2 regions of the Paenibacillus sp. F411 genome follow, and region 1 is predicted to be linked to the other one. Evidence: predicted binding sites of a transcription regulator. Region 1 holds the regulator's gene; the other holds the start of a gene.
The links. Region 1 encodes CtsR, which represses protease genes until heat stress. Its sites were predicted from a motif close to ATGGTCAATAAAGGTCAAACA; they were not measured.

Region 1 (10,059 bases):
GCACAGGGTCTGGCAAACCAGCTATTAACCCGATACAATTGGTATAAATATCTGCCGTTCGTGAACGTAGATTTGTCCATATACAGGGATGGAGGAACAGGGCCTCTTCCGGGAATGTCACTAACCTTCTCGGCCTCCTTGCTGGCCGTATACCTGCTGCTGTTTCTGGCGGTCGGCTTCTGGACGTTTCACAAGCGTGATGTTGCATAAGCAGTAAAGCCAGGACGGGTGCAGCCCTTACCCAAGCGGCTGAAAGGAGAAGACCCCAGTGAGTATAGAATTTGACAACAACCTGCCCATATATATTCAGATTATGAATTACATCAAAAAAGAGATCATTACCGGCAAGCTTCAGTCGGGAGACAAAATCCCGTCTGTGCGTGAGCTTGCCTCCTTGCTGCAAATCAATCCCAACACCGTACAGCGTACCTTTCAGGAACTGGAGCGTGAAGAGATCGTGGAGACCAAGCGGGGGCTCGGCCGGTATGTCACAAGTGAGGAATCCAAAATCATGAGCATTAAAAAAGAAATGGCTGGAGATCTGATTCAGCATTTTATTACAGAAATGAAAGAGCTCGGATTTCAGGAGCAGGATATTCTGTCCATCGTCTCGGACGCATTCAGAACCGGAGAATTCAACGGGAGGAAGAGCTAATGGTAGAGCATCTGCTTCAATTCAAAGGGGCTTCCAAGCAATATGGCCGCAAGACTGCGCTGCAAGACATTTCCTTGACAGTCGGAAGCGGAAAAATTATCGGACTGCTGGGGAGTAACGGAAGCGGCAAAAGCACCCTGATGAAAATGGCCGCAGGTCTGCTCTCCCCTTCCTCCGGAAGTGTGGAGGTTCAGGGGCTTCCTGCGGGACCGAAGACAAAAAGTATGGTCTCGTTCATGCCAGACCGTCCGCTGACAGAATCATGGATGAAGGTGAAGGACGCGCTGATGTTTTACCGTGATTTCTACGTCGATTTTGATATGGAGAAAGCGACACATATGCTGGAGTTTATGAATCTGAAGCAGGAGGACAAGATCAGTGCACTGTCAAAGGGCATGAACGAGCGGCTTCAGCTGACGCTTGCGCTGTCCCGCAATGCTGCTCTGTACTTGCTTGACGAGCCGATTGGCGGCGTAGATCCGGTAGCGCGAGGCAAGATTTTGGATGCCATTGTGGAGTTTTATCATGAGGACAGCAGCATTATCATATCTACGCATTTGGTGCGGGATATTGAGCGGATTTTTGATGAGATTGTCTTTATCCGGGACGGTGAAATGGTCATGCATGAGGAAGTTGAGCAGCTGCGCTTAAAGCATGGCAAAAGTGTTGACGAGATGTTTAAAGAGGTGTTTGCGGAATGATTAGGCTACTGAAATATGACTGGAAACGGAATGGAAGAGCGGTGCTGGCTCTGATCACGGTGCTGGTTCTTCTGCAGGGCGTCATGCTTACGCTGAATAGTCTGGGGTACTGGAAGGATGAAGTGACATTGGTTCTTAGCATGGTGGCCTATGCCATGACGGGGGTCATCCTGCAAATCATTGTGTTTAAGACATTTGACCATAATATCCGCTCTTACAGCCGGCGCCTGCTTCCGGTCCCGGTATCCTCCGGGATGATCTCTACCGTTGTGCAGTCCTGGATGGCGCTGATCTTTATTGTGCTGCTGATAAGTGCTCATATTCTGGTGCTCTGGAGTGAGAATTGGCGGGCATTCATGCAGGTTGGCGTGTTACACTGGCTGGATTGGACTTTGATGATTCTTGCACTTTTGTGGCAATTTACTTCCTTTGTGGTTACGGTGCTCTTCTGTGTAACGGTGGCAAGAGTATTTTCTGCAAAAGGAGGCCTGTGGCTCGGCATTGCGCTGTCCATTGCGATTCCAAGCGTCGTTTCCTGGCTGGGTGACCGGATTGAAGGGGAACCGAACGCCTGGACGAACAAAATCTTTGTGCTCCAAATCGGTGTCCAGGAGTCTGCAGCCTCCCCGGTTAGACCCATCACGGAAATCCCCTGGGGACCGCTGCTTCTGGAGCTGATCGTGGTAGCCGTTCTTGTGTATTTCACGAAGAAGCTGATTGAGCGTAAAGTAGAAGTAAGCTAAAGCGCGCTTGATGTGAGAGAATACGATCATAACAGTTCCGGCAGCGCCCGGATTCCCTATCCCCTATGCCGTGCAAGGGCAGCAGATGCTGCCGCTGTACGGCAGGGGCTTTTTTGGCAGGATAAAGGGTGAGGCAAGGCTGGTAAGGGTGAATTTTGAAGCGGCATGAATATTCTCCAACAGCCCGGTTAAAAATGATAACGGAGCTCTTGGCAAATCATAAAAATATGCTATAATATTATCAAAGTCAAAGAAAGTCAAAGTCAGCGAAAAGGGATTCTAATGGTTTGCAGGTGGTTAAACATAACCAGGAGCAAGACTCTGTGCGACACGTGTAAGATGAAGACGGCTTAGCGTTTCAATCAGTGGAGGATGAACAACATGCGTAATATCTCGGATATTATCGAACAATATTTAAAGGGCAGTCTACAGGACAGTAAGGAAGGCACGATCGAAATTCAGCGGAATGATCTAGCCGAGCAATTTTCGTGCGTCCCTTCCCAGATTAATTATGTCATCCAGACCCGTTTCACCTTGGAGAAAGGGTATTTGGTGGAGAGCAAGCGAGGCGGCGGCGGCTACATTCGCATTCAGCGGATCGAGCTGCCTCAGCATACGGAGCTGCACCATCATCTACATCACAGTATCGGCAGCCATATAGACCAGACTGCAGCGGAAGGGCTGATCTACCAGCTGGAGGAATCCGGATTTCTGAGCAAGCGGGAGGCTTGTCTGATGCGGGGTGCGATATCCAGGGAGTGTCTGAATCTGAAGCTTCCTTATCGCGATGAGCTCCGTTCCCGGGTCATGAAGGCGATGCTGCTGTCGCTGCTGGGCAAGTAAACACGGTCTATTGTAGAGGGGAGAGTGAATGAGTATGGTGTGCCAGGAATGCGGAATCCGTCCGGCGACGCTTCATTTTACGAAGATTGTGAATGGCGAGAAGACGGAATTCCATTTTTGCGAGACCTGTGCGAGGGAGAAGGGGGAGATGATCCCCGGAACGGCGAATGGCTTCTCGATCCACAGCCTGCTCTCCGGCCTGCTGGATCTGGATCCATCGGGTAAAGGGCAGCTGTCCGGCGCCAAAGCACCTCAGGTTCCAAGGTGTGAGGAATGCGGGATGACCTATACCCAGTTCAGCAAGCTGGGCCGCTTCGGCTGCAGCTCCTGTTACAGCTATTTCTCGGATCGCCTGGATCCCTTGTTCAAAAGGGTGCACGGCAGCACCACGCATGTCGGCAAGGTGCCGAAGCGAAGCGGTGGACGCATTCAGACGAAGCGAAAGATCGCCGAGCTGAAAAAAGAGCTGCATGAACACATCGTTCAGGAAGAATTCGAAACGGCCGCGCAAATCCGCGACCAGATCCGGGAGTTAGAGAAGGGGCTGACCCCGTAGTTTAGTCGGTCTCTTTGCTTACAAGCTGCATTTATTTTAGTAGGAGGAATGCGTGATGTCGAATCTCCGGTTCACCGAACACGCACTCAGCGAGTGGATGCGCGGAAGCGGTCAGGATTCTGATATTGTCATCAGTACCCGGGTGCGGGTAGCACGCAATCTGCGTCAGCTTCCGTTCCCGCTGCTAGCGACCAACCAGCAGTCCGGTGAGGTGCTGAGCATCCTGACCGGGGTGATCCAGGAAGGGCTGTGCGAGGAGGGGACTCCTGCCTTTCACATCATCCATCTGGATGAGCTGGACGACCTGGATAAGAAGGTGCTTGTCGAGAAGCATCTGATCAGCCCGAACCTTGCCAATGAGTCGAGAAACGGGGCAGTCGTGTTAAACGACGATGAATCTATCAGTATTATGATTAATGAAGAGGATCATTTACGCATCCAGTGCCTGTATCCTGGCTTTCAGGTCATGGAGGCTTGGGAGAAGGCCACAGAGCTTGATGATGCTTTTGAAGAGAAGCTCGATTATGCGTTTGACGACAAGCGCGGCTATATGACGAGCTGCCCTACCAATGTCGGCACCGGTCTTCGAGCGTCAGTTATGATGCATCTGCCCGCGCTGGTCATGACCCAGCAGATTAATCGGATTCTGTCGGCGGTATCCCAGGTTGGCTTGACGGTGCGCGGAATTTATGGCGAGGGCAGTGAAGCACTCGGCAATCTTTTTCAAATATCGAATCAAATTACGCTCGGACAGACCGAGCATGAAATTATAGATAACCTGCACAGCGTCGTGCTGCAAATTATCGAACATGAGAAAAATGCGCGCGCGAAGCTGCTGAACGACTCCCGGCTGCGGATTACGGACCGGGTTATGAGATCATATGGCATTTTGTCCTATGCAGCTGTGATGGAGTCTAAGGAAGCTGCGCAGCGCCTGTCCGACGTTCGTCTTGGCGTGGATTTGGGTCTGCTGGACGGTCCGTCCAGCTCCGTGATGAATGAGCTGAACGTGATGACCCAGCCCGGATTTCTGCAAAAGAAATTCGGGGAGAGCATCCATCCGGGCGACCGGGACTCTTGCCGGGCGAAGCTGATTCGGCAGACGCTAAGCGGGCAGCAGCAGGAGCCTTGCTAAACCATTTTGCAAAATGACGGCGCTGCGTTTAAAATCAATACAACCATCAATCATGGAGGTGCAATACTTATGATGTTTGGCAGATTTACGGAACGTGCACAGAAGGTGCTCGCACTGGCTCAGGAAGAAGCAGTACGGCTTGGCCATAATAATATCGGTACAGAACATATTTTGCTCGGATTAATCCGGGAAGGCGACGGTATTGCCGCCAAAGCATTGATCGGTCTTGGACTGGGTCTGGAGAAGATTCAGGATGAGGTAGAGACCTTGATCGGACGCGGTCAGGAACAGCCGACGAATATTGCCTACACCCCAAGAGCGAAGAAGGTCATTGAGCTCTCGATGGATGAGGCGCGGAAGCTGGGCCACACGTATGTGGGCACCGAGCATATTCTGCTGGGACTCATTCGCGAAGGCGAAGGTGTGGCTGCACGGGTGCTGAACAATCTGGGCATCAGCCTGAACAAAGCGCGTCAGCAGGTGCTGCAGCTGCTTGGCAGCAGCGAAGCGGTTTCGAGCCATCACGGCCAGCCGCAAAATGTCAATACGCCAACGCTGGACAGCCTGGCGCGTGATCTTACAGCGATTGCGAAGGAAGGCAATCTGGACCCGGTAATCGGGCGCAGCAAGGAAATTGAGCGCGTTATTCAGGTGCTGAGCCGCCGGACGAAGAACAATCCGGTGCTGATTGGTGAGCCAGGGGTAGGTAAGACGGCAATCGCCGAAGGCCTGGCCCAGAAAATTATTAATAATGAAATTCCGGAAACGCTGCGTGACAAGCGAGTGATGACGCTCGATATGGGCTCCGTGGTGGCCGGTACGAAATATCGCGGTGAGTTCGAGGACCGCCTGAAGAAAATCATGGACGAGATTCGCCAAGCAGGCAATATTGTTCTGTTTATCGACGAATTGCATACGCTGATTGGTGCGGGCGGCGCAGAAGGAGCTATTGATGCCTCCAACATTCTGAAGCCTTCTCTGGCTCGGGGAGAGCTGCAGTGCATCGGGGCAACTACCCTGGATGAGTACCGCAAGTACATCGAGAAGGATGCTGCACTGGAGCGCCGCTTCCAGCCGATTACGGTGGATCAGCCGTCTCCGGAAGAGGCCATCCAGATTCTGTACGGTCTGCGTGACCGGTATGAAGCGCATCACCGTGTCAAAATTACCGATGAAGCGATTGAACAGGCGGTACGCTTGTCCGACCGTTATATTACAGACCGCTTCCTGCCAGATAAAGCGATCGATCTGATTGATGAAGCAGGCTCGAAGGTAAGGCTGCATACGTACACCATTCCACCGAACCTGAAGGATCAGGAATCTCGTCTGGAGGATATCCGCAAGGAGAAGGATGCTGCTGTACAGAGCCAGGAGTTTGAGAAGGCTGCGGCGCTCCGTGATACGGAGCAGAAGCTGCGTGAAGAGCTGGAAGTGACGAAGAACCAGTGGAAAGAGAAGCAGGGACGTACAGATTCCGAGGTAACTCCGGAGGATATTGCGGATGTGGTAGCCATCTGGACCGGTATTCCTGTGAACAAGCTGAAGGAAGAAGAGACCGAGCGCCTGCTGAACATGGAGCAGCTGCTTCACAGCCGGGTCATTGGCCAGGAGGAAGCCGTCAAGGCAGTCAGCCGTGCCGTACGCCGCTCCCGCGCTGGCCTGAAGGATCCGAAGCGCCCAATGGGCTCCTTCATCTTCCTCGGTCCAACCGGTGTAGGTAAGACTGAGCTTGCCCGTGCATTGGCAGAAGCCATGTTCGGCGATGAGAACGCCGTGGTGCGGATCGACATGTCCGAGTACATGGAGAAGCACTCGACTTCGAGGCTCGTTGGAGCGCCTCCAGGATATGTCGGCTATGATGAGGGCGGCCAGCTGACCGAGAAGGTTCGCCGCAAGCCTTATTCCGTCGTCCTGCTTGATGAGATTGAGAAGGCTCATCCGGAAGTGTTTAACATCCTGCTGCAAGTGCTGGAGGATGGACGCTTGACCGATTCCAAGGGCCGGGTTGTTGACTTCCGCAACACGCTGATCATTCTGACCTCTAACGTTGGAGCGGAAGCGATCAAGCGTAACTCTACCCTCGGCTTCACGGCATCGCTGGATGCGGGCCATGATTATAACAACATGAAGGGCAAGGTCATGGATGAGCTGAAGAAGAGCTTCCGTCCTGAATTCCTGAACCGGATTGATGAAATCATCGTGTTCCACTCCCTGGAAGAGAAGCACATCGGCGAGATTGTGACGCTGATGTCGGATGAGCTGAAGAAGCGGCTGCGTGACTTCAATGTGGAGTTCGAGCTGACCGATCAAGCAAAAGCATTCCTGGCGAAGGAAGGCTATGATCCGGCATTCGGTGCCCGTCCGCTCCGCAGAGCGATTCAGAAGCATATAGAGGATCGTTTGTCCGAGGAGCTGCTGAAGGGCAATATCTCCAAAGGAGATCAGCTGCTGATCGACGAGAGCGAAGGCGCGTTGACCGTAACCAAAACGCAGGCTGCCCCGGCGCAGCAGGAGTAACCCAAGTCATAATAAGATACAGGATCTCATCAGGCAGGAGAGTAAGAGTTGCCGGCGACAGCCGGCAGCATGCTCCTCTGCTGTGATCGCGATTGAAGAAGCAGGCCGATGCATGATGCGCGAAGGCCTGCTTTTTTTGTATATACAGTAAGGCTTTAGGAAAAACAGACCGATAATCAAGGAGAGGATTCCCGATTTGCCTTTACGTTGGTTTGTGATCAATGGTAAACTTTGAGTAATGCCTAATTCGCAAAAGACTTATGGTTTTTTGTAAAGGATGGTCATCATAAAGGAGAGAACATGGCTAAATCCAAAACCAAGTTTTATTGTACCGACTGCGGCTATGAATCGCCGAAATGGTACGGCAAATGCCCAGGCTGTCAGGCCTGGAACTCCATGGTGGAAGAAACCGAGACGGTAATCAAGACACAGGGCATGAATTCGCCCGTATTTCATAGTAAAGAGAAGCCCGTATCCATCCTGAATGTGGAGAGCGGCAAGGAGCCCCGGATCGAGACCGGCATTATAGAGCTGAACAGAGTACTCGGCGGCGGACTCGTCCCGGGTTCACTTGTGCTTGTCGGCGGTGATCCGGGCATCGGCAAATCAACCCTGCTTCTCCAAACCTCGAATCAGCTGGCTAATCGCGGGCTGCGGGTGCTGTATATCTCGGGAGAGGAATCGGTTCGCCAGACCAAGCTTCGTGCTGACCGCCTAGGGGCCTTATCCCCGGAGCTGTTTGTGCTTTGCGAGACGAATCTGGAGAGTGTGGAGGAAGCGATTGAAAGCGTGCAGCCGCAGTTTGTGGTCATTGACTCCATTCAGACGGTGTATCAGCCGGATATTTCAAGTGCGCCGGGAAGTGTATCGCAGGTGCGGGAATGTACCGCCCGGTTTATGCGGATTGCGAAGGTCAAGGGCATCGCTACAGTGCTCGTGGGCCACGTGACGAAGGAAGGAGCCATCGCGGGACCGCGGATGCTGGAGCATATGGTGGATTGCGTGCTTTATTTTGAAGGGGAACGCCATCATACGTACCGGCTGCTGCGCGCCGTGAAGAACCGCTTCGGCTCCACGAACGAGATGGGGATTTTTGAAATGGGTGAGGAGGGGCTGCGGGAGGTTGGCAATCCATCCGAGCTGTTTCTCTCCGAGCGTCCGCTGGGGGTGGCCGGCTCTACGGTGGTAGCGAGCATGGAAGGCACACGGCCCGTACTTGTGGAGCTGCAGGCTTTGATCTCATCGACTCATTTTCCGTCTCCAAGGCGGATGGGCACCGGGGTAGATCATCACCGGATGAATCTCATTATTGCGGTGCTGGAGAAAAGGATGGGCATGTTCCTGCAGAATCAGGACGCTTACCTTAATGTAGCCGGGGGCGTAAAGCTGGATGAGCCGGCTGTGGATCTTGCGATCGCAGTCAGCATTGCATCCAGCTTCCGCGATGTACCGACGAAGCCGTATGACGTCATCTTCGGAGAAGTCGGCCTGACCGGTGAAGTGCGGGCAGTGTCCCGTGCGGAGCAGCGGGTGAAGGAAGCGCAGAAGCTGGGCTTTAAACGGGTTATCCTGCCCGAGAAGAGCCTGAAGGGATGGAAGCATCCCAAGGGCATAGAAATTATTGGAGTTAATACGGTAGCAGATGCGTTAGCGGTTGCGTTAAATTAGGGGGCATACTAAGGTGAAAGAATCGGTTCAACTGGACAAAATGAATGAACTGCTGAAGCTGGTGGCACCGGGGACAGCTTTCCGTGACGGACTGGAGAACGTGCTGCGCGCCAAAACCGGGGCCCTGCTCGTGGTCGGCTACAGTCCAGAGGTGATGGAGGTTGTAGACGGAGGCTTCTCCATCAATTGTGACTTCTCGCCGAACTACTTGTATGAGCTGGCCAAGATGGACGGTGCGATTATTCTGAGTGAGGATTTAAGGCGGATACTGTATGCCAATACCCAGCTCATTCCGGACTCCTCGATCTCCTCCATCGAAACCGGAATTCGGCACCGTACTGCAGAACGGGTGGCGAAGCAGACGGGGAAGCTGGTGGTGTCCATCTCCCAGCGCCGGAACATTATTACGCTGTATCAGGGCTCGATCCGTTATTCTCTGAAGGAAATTGGCGTCATCCTGACCAAAGCGAATCAGGCTATTCAGACACTGGAGCGTTACCGGGTGGTGCTGAACCAGTCGCTGACGAACCTGTCCGCCTCGGAATTTGAAGAGCTGGTTACAATCCACGAAGTCGTAAATGTTATTCAACGGGTCGAAATGGTGTTAAGGATTAAGAAGGAGATTAAACGGTATATCAATGAGTTGGGTAACGAAGGCCGTTTGATCAGTATGCAGATGGAAGAGCTCGTCAGCAACATTGAAGAGGAAGCCTGGTTCCTGTATGCCGATTATGCCAAGGAGTACAGCGAGGAGAACGTCAGAGAGATTATTCATGCATTGAAGCGGCTGGATGACGAGGAGCTTCTCGATATTAATCTCATTCTTCGGCTGTTGGGCTATCCCTCCTCCACAGCTACCGCCGATGAGGAAGTGCTTCCCCGGGGCTACCGCATCCTGAATAAAATCCCGCGGCTGCCGAATGTCATTATTCGTAATCTGGTGGATACATTTGAGGATTTGCCGAGCATTATGGCGGCGAGCATTGATGAGCTCGATGAAGTGGACGGCATCGGAGAGGTGCGGGCGCGCACGATTAAAGAAGGTCTGAAGCGTCTGCAGGATCAAGTATTTATTGACAGACAAATGTAAATATCATACAATCTATTAACGTGATGTAAAATCTAACGAGGTGAACAACCCATGACGAAATCAATTCCGAACATGTTTACTTTAGGTAATCTGTTTCTCGGAATGATTGGCATAATTCTTGCGGTAAACGGTAACACCAGCACAGCGGCTA
Region 2 (10,059 bases), on a different contig from region 1:
GGTGATGATCCTGCTGTTTAACCGGGCCATGCAGGCCCGGCATCTGAATGTGAAGGAGGGGAGATCTTGAACAAGCGCGGCTCTGCGTTGCTAGGTCTGCACTCCTTGCTCATGATGGTGTTTTTGTATTTGCCGATCCTGATGATTGTCCTCTACTCCTTTAATAACACGCGGCTCAGCGGCAGCTGGGAAGGCTTTACGTTTGATTGGTACCTCTCGCTGCTGGATAACCGGCATGTGAAGGAGGCGCTGATAAACAGCCTGAGTATTGCACTGGTATCGACAGCGGTCTCCACGGTACTGGGCACGCTGGCGGCCTTGTCGCTCCGGACCTTGAGCCGCCGCAGCCGCGGGGGATTGAACGGACTCTTGTATTTGCCGGTCATCATCCCGGATATTATTATGGGGCTGTCTCTGCTCGTGCTGTTCTCCCAGCTGCAGCTGGAGCTCAGCAAGCTCACGGTCATGATCGCCCACATTACATTCAGCTTGTCGTATGTGTACGTGGTGGTGTCTGCTCGCCTGGCCAATATGGGCAGGCAGCTGGAGGAGGCGGCGATGGATCTGGGTGCGAGCGGCTGGCAGACCTTCCGGCATGTGACCCTGCCGCAAATTGCTCCCGGCATGATTGCCGGTGCGCTGATCGCGTTTACGCTGTCGCTCGATGATTTTATGGTCAGCTTTTTTGTGGCGGGACCCAGCTCTACCACGCTGCCGATCTATATTTATGGACAGGTCAAGCGCGGCATCTCGCCGGAGATTAATGCACTGTGTACGCTGCTTATTCTCGTCAGCGTGATATTGATTCTGCTTGCACAGTATATGCTCAATCGCGGCAAAGGACAGAAGAAGCAAAAGGCGCTTCCGTTCTAGTCTGCAAGCCACGCAGCAAATGGATGTCCGCATTGCATTCAGCTTAGCTGAGGCTGGCGGTTTATTTTGAAAGGAGATGGATGGAATTGAATCTGAAAAACAAATGGACCCGGCTCCTGCTGGCCGGAATGCTGTCTGCAGTGGCAGCTTTGTCTCTGGCCGGCTGCGGCTCGGAGAAGGAAACCTTGAATATTTATAGCTGGGCGGATAATTTTGACCCGGAGGTGCTGGCGGATTTCGAGGAGAAGTACGATGTCAAGGTGACGTATGACAACTACGCCAACAATGAGGACCTGCTGGCGAAGCTCCAGGCGGGCGGCGGCGGCTATGACTTGATTCAGCCTTCCGATTATATGGTGAAGACGATGATCAGCGAGGATCTGCTGGAGCCGCTGGAGCTGGACAACATTCCTAATTTTGCGAACCTGTCGGATACCTTCAAGAACCCGGATTTTGATCCGGGCAACAAGTATTCAATCATTTACACCTCCGGGGTTACCGGTATCGCCTATAACAAGAACTATGTGAAGGAAGACATTGGCAGCTGGGACGACCTGTGGAATCCGGAATACAGCGGCAAGCTGCTGCTGCTGGATGACAATCGCGAGGTCATCGGCATGTCGCTGAAGAAGAATGGCTATTCCAACAGTTCTGCGAATGAGGCCGAAATTCAAGAGGCAGTGAATGATCTGAAGAGCCTGGTGCCGAATGTACTGGCCTTCGATACCGACAGCATCAAGCAGAAAATGATTCAGGAGGAAGGCTGGATCGCTACTGTATGGTCCGGGGATGCCTCCTTTATTGCGAAAGAGCTGCCGGATCTCGGCTTTGTCGTGCCGGAAGAGGGGGCGACCATATTCTCTGACAACTATGCCATTCCTAAGGGAGCAGAGAACAAGGAGCTTGCCGAGAAGTTTATGAACTACATGATGGAGCCGGAGGTCAGCGCAAAGAACTACGAATATATCGGCTACAGCAACCCGAACGTCAAGGCAATGGAATTCCACAGTGAAGAATATCGCAATGACCGCATGATTAATCTTACAGCGGAAGAGCTGGAGCGCACGGAGTGGCTCAGCGATGTCGGCGAAGCGCGGCCGGTGTATGACCGGGCCTGGAGTGAGCTGAAGAGCGGACGTTAAGACCGTCAGCGGTGAGTTTGAATGTGCATAAGAGCTGCCTGAAGCGGAGAAATCCGATGCGGAGGCAGTTCTTTTTTTTGCATTGTTTTGCATTGCAGAATTGTCACTGTCATTGTTACCTTTCACCCCTGTGCCGTTAGATATAATGGGAGACGGGTAATGACATATACATAATTTTTCAAAATAAGGAAAAGGTGATGGAAATGAACATACGCAGAACATGGATCACAGCGATGCTGGCAGCAGGCGTTGCCTTGGGCAGTGTCATGGACGGCGGGGCGCAGGGCGCTGAGGCCGCGACGGTCTCCCGGAGCCACCTGCAGGCCGTGAATGAGATTACCGTAACCTGGGATGGAAAAGAGCTCTCCCGCAAGGGCATAGTCAGCCGCGGCTCTTCATATGTTCCAATCACCGAGGTGCGGGATGTTCTGGGCTTGTCCTTGCATTATGATGCCAAAGAGCGTTCCTATACGCTGAGCGGAGCTCTTCACGAAATCAAGATCTACGTGTACGGGGGAGATGAGATCGGACTGCTCGTGAACGGCTATTACAGCAACAGCAAAGACGCAAAGCTGGTCAACGGACGACTATACCTGCCATACAACCTGCTTCATCAATATATGGGCGTGCAGGGAGCTTGGAGCTCTGCAGAACAAACCTTGAGCCTGACCAGCCTGCCGCAAAATAAGCTTACCCTTGAAACCCGGACTCTTCGTGAAGTGACGCCAAAGGCAGACATCTCGGTTCGCTACCCGGTTCTGAGCGGGATGGCGAATGCCAAGGTGGAGGCGGATATGAATGCCGTCTTCAGACAGCATGCCGAGGATTTTATCTCGGAATCGGTCGAGGGATTGAAGGAGATGCCGGCTCCGCGGGAAGGGATACCGTATGAGTATACCGGAGATTTTATCGTGCACCATAATCGTGACGGTATTCTGAGCCTGACTGCACATGAGTATACCTATGCTGGCGGGGCGCACGGAATGACCTATCGCACCAGCTGGACATTCTCACTTCCAGATGGAAAGAAGCTGCAGCTTGCTGATGTAATCAACCTGCAGGGTGACCGTAAACAAAAGCTGGATACGTATGTGCTGGAAACGCTGGAGGAAGGAGGCGGTTACCTCGGCGGGTTCCAGGGTGTGCCGGCCGATGCATCGTTCTATATTCAAGGGGATGCGGCGGTGCTCTACTTCCAGCTGTATGAATATACGGCGTACGCCTACGGCTTCCCGGAGATGAAGCTGCCCTTCAGCGTTTGGAAGAAGTAGGCCTGTTTCTGGCAGGAGCATCTAGGCACATGAGAAAGGGGCGGTCCCTTGAGATTACGGATCTCAAGAGACAGCCCCTGTTCTTGCTGTGAGAAAAAGTTGATTGGATGTTAGATGCCTTGCGGCGGTGTGCTTTCCAGCACCTGATCCACCAGTCCGTACTCCTTCGCTTCGGAAGCGGTCATGAAGTAGTCACGGTCGGTATCCTTCTCGATGCGCTCCAGCGGCTGTCCGGTGCGCTCGGCAAGAATGTGGTTCAGCTTATCGCGCATCTTCAGGATGCGGCGGGCGCGAATTTCAATATCCGTAGCCTGTCCCTGAGCACCGCCCAGCGGCTGGTGGATCATAATTTCACTGTTTGGCAGCGCGAAGCGCTTGCCCTTGGCGCCAGCATTCAGCAGGAACGCGCCCATCGAGGCAGCCATGCCGACACAGATTGTGGATACGTCCGGCTTAATAAATTGCATTGTATCAAAAATAGCCATACCGGCCGTGATGGAGCCGCCCGGACTGTTAATATACAGATGAATGTCCTTCTCTGGGTCTTCCGCTGTCAAAAACAGCATTTGCGCAATGATGGAATTGGCGACCACGTCATTGACATCGGAGCCGAGGAAGATAATGCGGTCTTTCAGCAGTCTGGAATAGATGTCATAGGCCCGCTCACCGCGGTTGCTTTGTTCTACGACCATAGGGATAAAACTCATTCGTGAAACCTCCTCTAAAGTACATTCCTCATTAAAATACTGTTACCGTATTACCCATATGATAAACAATTGAAATCAAAAAGTCAAAGAAAGTCAAACTAATGGGTAAAAAAAAGAGCCGTTCAGGGCGCTTATGGGTAAAACAATATTGGGAAAACTGAAGATGGTAAGTAAAAATGGCGCGCCCGCGAGGAATCGAACCTCGATCTCAGGCTCCGGAGGCCTACGTCATATCCATTGGACCACGGGCGCATATTCAGTTAAAAATTTAGCAACAGAATTGATTATAGCAGATGACATTTTAAAATACAAGCGGGCGTTATATTTTATCTCTCATGGACATGAATAAGAAGGAGAAGGGCGGAGAAATATACTTTCGGTACACTTGCAACCGCCACGGATATTCGTTAGAATGTTAGTGGGACTGAAAAAGTTTAGCTGGGACATTTTTTGACCACCAGACCAAACTCCAAAGACGAAGTTGCGGGAGTGGAAGGTATGCGTCATTTATTAGAAATACAAGAGCAGCTTCTGCCCGATCTGATGGACACTCTGAAGCGAAGATATACGGTGCTGCGGCAGATTCGCTCTCAAGGCATGGTCGGCCGCCGAACCCTTGCAGCGTCTCTGGCTATGACCGAGCGGGTGCTGCGAGCAGAGACCGATTTCCTGAAGTCCCAGGGACTGCTGGAAATCGAGAGCCTTGGCATGCGCATCAGCCGCAGCGGTGAGCTGCTGCTGGACCAGCTGGAGCCGGCAATGAAGGACCTGTTCGGGCTGGACGATCTTGAAGAGCAGATTCGCGAGGCTTACGGGCTTCGCAAGGTCGTCGTCGTGCCAGGAGACAGCGAGTCCTCGCCGGATGTCAAGCGCGAGCTTGGCCGCGCCGGCGCGAGAGCGCTGCTGCAGGAGGCCCGCATCGGAGATACGATCGCGGTGACCGGCGGCTCCACGCTGGCTGAGGTGGCAGAGCAGATGGGCTCGCCGGCTGGCGGGCCCCTGAAGGGCGCATGGTTCGTGCCAGCGCGGGGCGGTCTCGGCGAGAGCGTGGAGATTCAGGCGAATACGATTGCTTCCAAGATGGCCAAGAAGGTGGGAGCTGAATACCGCCTGCTGCATGTACCGGATTTACTGAGCGATGATGCGTATCAGTCCCTGGTCCAGGATCCCAATATCCAGGAAATTGTAGATTCCATTCGCAGCTCCCGAATCATTATTCACGGCATCGGGGATGCCATGGAGATGGCGCGCCGGCGCCGGCTGGGGCCCGAGGCGATGGAGGACCTCCGCAAGGAGGGAGCGGTCGCGGAATCCTTTGGCTACTATTTTAGTGAAGAAGGCACCGTTGTGCACCGCATGCTGACGCTGGGCCTCAGGCTGGAGGACATTGTCCGGACGGAGATTATTATCGGAATCGCAGGCGGGGTGAGCAAGGCACAGGCCATTCACTCCGTGCTGAAGTTCGGACAAGAGGACATTCTGGTTCTCGATGAAGCGGCGGCCATGGAGCTCTGTGCAAGAATTGCATGCAGGCGCGAGCCGTAGATGTTTGGAATTCACAGAATGTGTTTTTTATGAATGTGTTGTCTCGACGGGCTTTACGGTCTGTCTTGAATAAATAAAACTTTCACTATATGGAGGGAATTACTCATGGTTAAAGTAGGTATTAACGGATTTGGACGTATCGGACGTAACGTGTTCCGCGCAGCGCTGAACAACAACGATGTAGAAATCGTAGCAATCAACGACTTGACAGACGTAAGCACGCTTGCACACCTGTTGAAATACGACACGACGCACGGCAGACTGAACGCGACAGTTGAAGCTAAAGAAGGCGTGCTGATCGTAAACGGCCGCGAAGTAAAGGTATTTGCAGAGCGTAACCCTGAAGCATTGCCTTGGGGCGAGCATGGCGTTGAAATCGTAGTAGAATCCACAGGGATCTTCACTGCGAAGGAGAAAGCAGAAGCTCACCTGAAGGGCGGCGCGAAGAAGGTTATCATCTCCGCTCCGGCAACGAACGAAGACATCACGATCGTTATGGGCGTAAACGAAGACAAGTATGATGCAGCGAACCACAATGTAATCTCCAACGCATCCTGCACAACGAACTGTCTTGCTCCTTTCGCGAAAGTGCTTGACGAGCAGTTCGGTATCGTAAAAGGCATGATGACAACGGTTCACGCTTATACCAATGACCAGCAAGTACTGGATCTGCCGCATAAAGACCTGCGTCGTGCCCGTGCTGCTGCCGAGAACATCATTCCTTCCACAACGGGCGCAGCTAAAGCCGTCAGCCTGGTTCTGCCACAGCTGAAAGGCAAGCTGAACGGTATGGCTATGCGTGTACCTACGAAGAACGTTTCCGTGACAGACCTCGTTGTTGAGCTGTCCAAGAACGTAACGATGGAAGAAGTTAACGGTGCGCTGAAGGCTGCTGCTGAAGGCCCGCTGAAAGGCATCATGAACTTCTCTGAAGAGCCGCTCGTATCCAGCGACTACAACAGCGACCCAGCTTCCTCCACCATCGACTCCCTGTCCACTATGGTTGTTGGTGACAACATGGTTAAAGTCGTTTCCTGGTATGACAACGAGTGGGGCTACTCCAACCGTGTCGTTGACCTGGCTGCTTACATCGCAAGCAAAGGTCTGTAATTATTAGATTGTGCTATAAATCGAAGAGGGGTTCCCTGAGGTGCTCCTCTTTGGTTTGTAATGAAACGTTTTTTATAGAGAAAAAGAGAGCCGCCTGCTGTTGGTGAGGAGAATAGTTTTCTTAGGAGGAACGTGGAGATGAACAAGAAAAGTGTGCGTGATGTAGAAGTAAAAGGCAAAGCGGTATTTGTCCGTGTTGATTTTAATGTGCCGCTCGAAAACGGCAAAATTACCGACGACACCCGGATCCGTGAAACGCTGCCGACCATTAAGTACCTGGTAGAGCAGGGTGCGAAGGTCATTCTGGCGAGCCATATGGGCCGTCCGAAGGGCGAGGTTGTAGAAGAACTCCGCTTGACACCAGCAAGCGAGCGCCTGTCCGAGCTGCTGGGCCAGCCGGTAGCCAAAGCCGATGAGGCTGTTGGTGAAGCGGTGAAATCCAAGATCCAGAGCATGCAGGCTGGAGAGGTGCTCGTGCTGGAGAACGTTCGCTTCTACCCGGGCGAAGAGAAGAATGACCCTGAGCTTGCGAAGCAATTCGCAGAGCTGGCAGACCTGTTCGTCAATGATGCGTTCGGTGCAGCTCACCGTGCCCATGCTTCTACAGAAGGCATTGCGCATCATCTTCCGGCCGTATCCGGCCTTCTGATGGAGAAAGAATTGTCCGTACTCGGCAAGGCGCTGTCTAACCCTGATCGTCCTTTTACAGCGATCGTTGGCGGCTCCAAAGTAAAAGACAAAATCGACGTCATCAACCATCTGCTTACCCTGGCTGACAACATCATCATCGGCGGCGGCTTGACCTACACCTTCCTGAAGGCACAAGGCCATGAAATCGGCCTGTCCCTGTGCGATGATTCCAAGCTGGATACCGCACTCGGCTTCCTGGAGAAGGCGAAGGAGCTGGGCAAGAACTTCTACCTTCCGGTGGACATTGTCGTGGCTGATGACTTCAGCGCAAGTGCGAATACCCAGATCGTAGGCATCGATGGCATTCCTGCCGGCTGGGAAGGCGTGGACATCGGACCGAAGACGCGTGAGCTGTATGCCGATGTGATCAAGAACTCCAAGCTGGTCGTATGGAACGGACCTATGGGCGTGTTCGAAATCGAGCCGTTCTCCAATGGTACACGTCAGGTCGCACAGGCTTGTGCGGAGACGGAAGCGTACACGGTGATCGGCGGTGGCGATTCCGCAGCTGCGGCTGAGAAATTCCAGCTGGCAGACCGGATGGATCATATCTCTACAGGCGGCGGCGCTTCCTTAGAGTTTATGGAAGGCAAGGCGCTTCCTGGTGTTGTAGCCCTGAACGATAAGTAGTATCTTGAGATAGAGTTATTTTGACAGCAGGGGCATGCGGGCGCACAGATGAAGGTCCGGATGCTCCAGCGAATCAAAGGAGTTGAACTGTGTGAGAACACCTATTATTGCCGGCAACTGGAAGATGTTCAAGACGATTCCGGAAGCAGAAGCATTCGTGCAAGAAATCAAGAACAGCGCTGTAGAAGGTGTAGAAAGCGTGATTTGTGCGCCCTTCACTACTCTTCCTGCACTGGTAAAAGCAGCGGAAGGCACGGGCATCAAGATCGGTGCGCAGAACCTGCATTTTGAAGATCAAGGGGCATTCACAGGCGAAATCAGCGGAGGGATGCTGAAGGACCTGGGCGTGGATTATGTCATCATCGGCCATTCCGAGCGCCGCCAGTATTTCAACGAAACCGACGAGAGCGTCAACAAGAAAATGCATGCGGCATTCCGGCACGGACTGCTGCCTATCGTTTGTGTCGGCGAAAGCCTGGAAGAGCGTGAAGCTGGAAAGACGAAGGATGTGTGCAAGGTTCAGACGGAAGCTGCATTTGCAGATGTGACTGCAGAACAAGCAGTGCAGGCTATTATTGCATACGAACCGGTATGGGCCATCGGCACCGGCAAATCCTCCACTTCCCAGGACGCCAATGAAGTTATCTCCTATATCCGTGAGCTGGTACAGGGCATGTACGGGGAGAGCGTTGCTTCCCAGGTACGCATTCAGTACGGCGGCAGCGTGAAGCCGGAGAACGTGGCAGAGTATATGGGACAAAGCGACATCGACGGTGCGTTGGTCGGAGGGGCGAGCCTGCAGCCTGCTTCGTACATCCAGCTCGTTGAGGGGGCGAAGTAAGATGTCTGCATCAAGACCCGTCGCATTAATCATTATGGACGGCTTCGGCCTGCGCAACACGACTACAGGGAATGCCGTCGCCCAGGCGAATAAGCCGAATTATGACCGTTACCTGAAGCAGTATCCTAACACGACGCTCACGGCCTGCGGCGAAGCCGTAGGCTTGCCGGAAGGCCAGATGGGCAACTCCGAGGTAGGTCATCTGAATATCGGTGCCGGCCGAATCGTATATCAGGATCTGACCCGGATTACGAAGTCGATCCGGGACGGTGAATTTTTCGAGAATGAGACGCTGGTAGGAGCTATTCGCGCGGCCAAGCAGAACAATCGGAAGCTTCATCTGTACGGCCTCGTATCGGACGGCGGCGTACACAGCCATATTGCACATCTGTTCGCGATGCTCGACCTGGCCAAGAAGGAAGGGCTGGACGAGGTTTATATCCATGCCTTTATGGATGGCCGCGATGTGGCACCGGACAGCGGGAAGCAGTTCATTCACGATCTGCTTGCCAAGATTGAAGAGGTCGGCGTGGGCAAAATTGCTACGGTATCGGGGCGTTATTTTGCCATGGACCGTGACAAGCGCTGGGATCGGGTCGAGAAGACCTATCGTGCTATGGTATATGGGGAGGGCCCGAAATATGTGGATCCTCTGCAAGCCATTCATGACTCGTATGAGAAATCGATCTATGACGAGTTCCTTGAGCCGACGGTTATGGTGGACAGCCAGGGCCAGCCGGTAGCTACGGTGGACAGCGGGGATTCGGTCATCTTCCTGAACTTCCGTCCAGACCGGGCGATTCAGCTGTCTCAGGTGTTTACGAACAAGGACTTCCCCGGCTTTGACCGCGGACCGAAGTCCCCGGAAGGGCTGCATTTCGTCTGCCTGACCCTGTTCAGTGAAACGGTAGAGGGCTTTGTTGCCTACAAGCCGAAGAACCTCGACAACACGCTTGGAGAAGTGCTCGTGCAGAACAACAAGAAGCAGCTGCGGATTGCGGAGACGGAGAAGTATCCGCATGTCACCTTTTTCTTCAGCGGCGGCCGGGATGTTGAGCTGCCGGGTGAGACTCGGGTGCTGATCAATTCGCCAAAGGTCGCTACCTATGACCTGCAGCCGGAGATGAGCGCTTACGAGGTCGCCGATGCCTGCGTGAAGGAGATTGAGGCGGATAAGCATGACGCGATCATCCTGAATTTTGCCAACCCTGATATGGTGGGACACTCCGGCATGCTGGAGCCTACAATCA

Region 2: clpP (ATP-dependent Clp endopeptidase proteolytic subunit ClpP) is a predicted target of CtsR. The motif match lies at 4,073-4,093, and genes of this name have one in related genera.

The regions. Positions count from the first base shown of each region.
Region 1 is NZ_JAGFIP010000020.1:54,477-64,535, reverse strand. It holds gene JJQ72_RS17905 (ABC transporter permease) at 1-210, shown strand, start outside; gene JJQ72_RS17900 (GntR family transcriptional regulator) at 269-655, shown strand; gene JJQ72_RS17895 (ABC transporter ATP-binding protein) at 655-1,356, shown strand; gene JJQ72_RS17890 (hypothetical protein) at 1,353-2,099, shown strand; gene JJQ72_RS17885 (CtsR family transcriptional regulator) at 2,481-2,942, shown strand; gene mcsA (protein-arginine kinase activator protein McsA) at 2,977-3,498, shown strand; gene mcsB (protein-arginine kinase McsB) at 3,554-4,633, shown strand; gene clpC (ATP-dependent protease ATP-binding subunit ClpC) at 4,703-7,150, shown strand; gene radA (DNA repair protein RadA) at 7,451-8,818, shown strand; gene disA (DNA integrity scanning diadenylate cyclase DisA) at 8,832-9,908, shown strand; gene pssA (CDP-diacylglycerol--serine O-phosphatidyltransferase) at 9,960-10,059, shown strand, end outside.
Region 2 is NZ_JAGFIP010000016.1:45,534-55,592, forward strand. It holds gene JJQ72_RS15835 (ABC transporter permease) at 1-70, shown strand, start outside; gene JJQ72_RS15840 (ABC transporter permease) at 112-873, shown strand; gene JJQ72_RS15845 (polyamine ABC transporter substrate-binding protein) at 1,002-2,015, shown strand; gene JJQ72_RS15850 (PdaC/SigV domain-containing protein) at 2,219-3,286, shown strand; gene clpP (ATP-dependent Clp endopeptidase proteolytic subunit ClpP) at 3,397-3,993, opposite strand; tRNA gene JJQ72_RS15860 (tRNA-Arg) at 4,171-4,245, opposite strand; gene JJQ72_RS15865 (sugar-binding transcriptional regulator) at 4,492-5,538, shown strand; gene gap (type I glyceraldehyde-3-phosphate dehydrogenase) at 5,644-6,648, shown strand; gene JJQ72_RS15875 (phosphoglycerate kinase) at 6,787-7,968, shown strand; gene tpiA (triose-phosphate isomerase) at 8,060-8,809, shown strand; gene gpmI (2,3-bisphosphoglycerate-independent phosphoglycerate mutase) at 8,811-10,059, shown strand, end outside.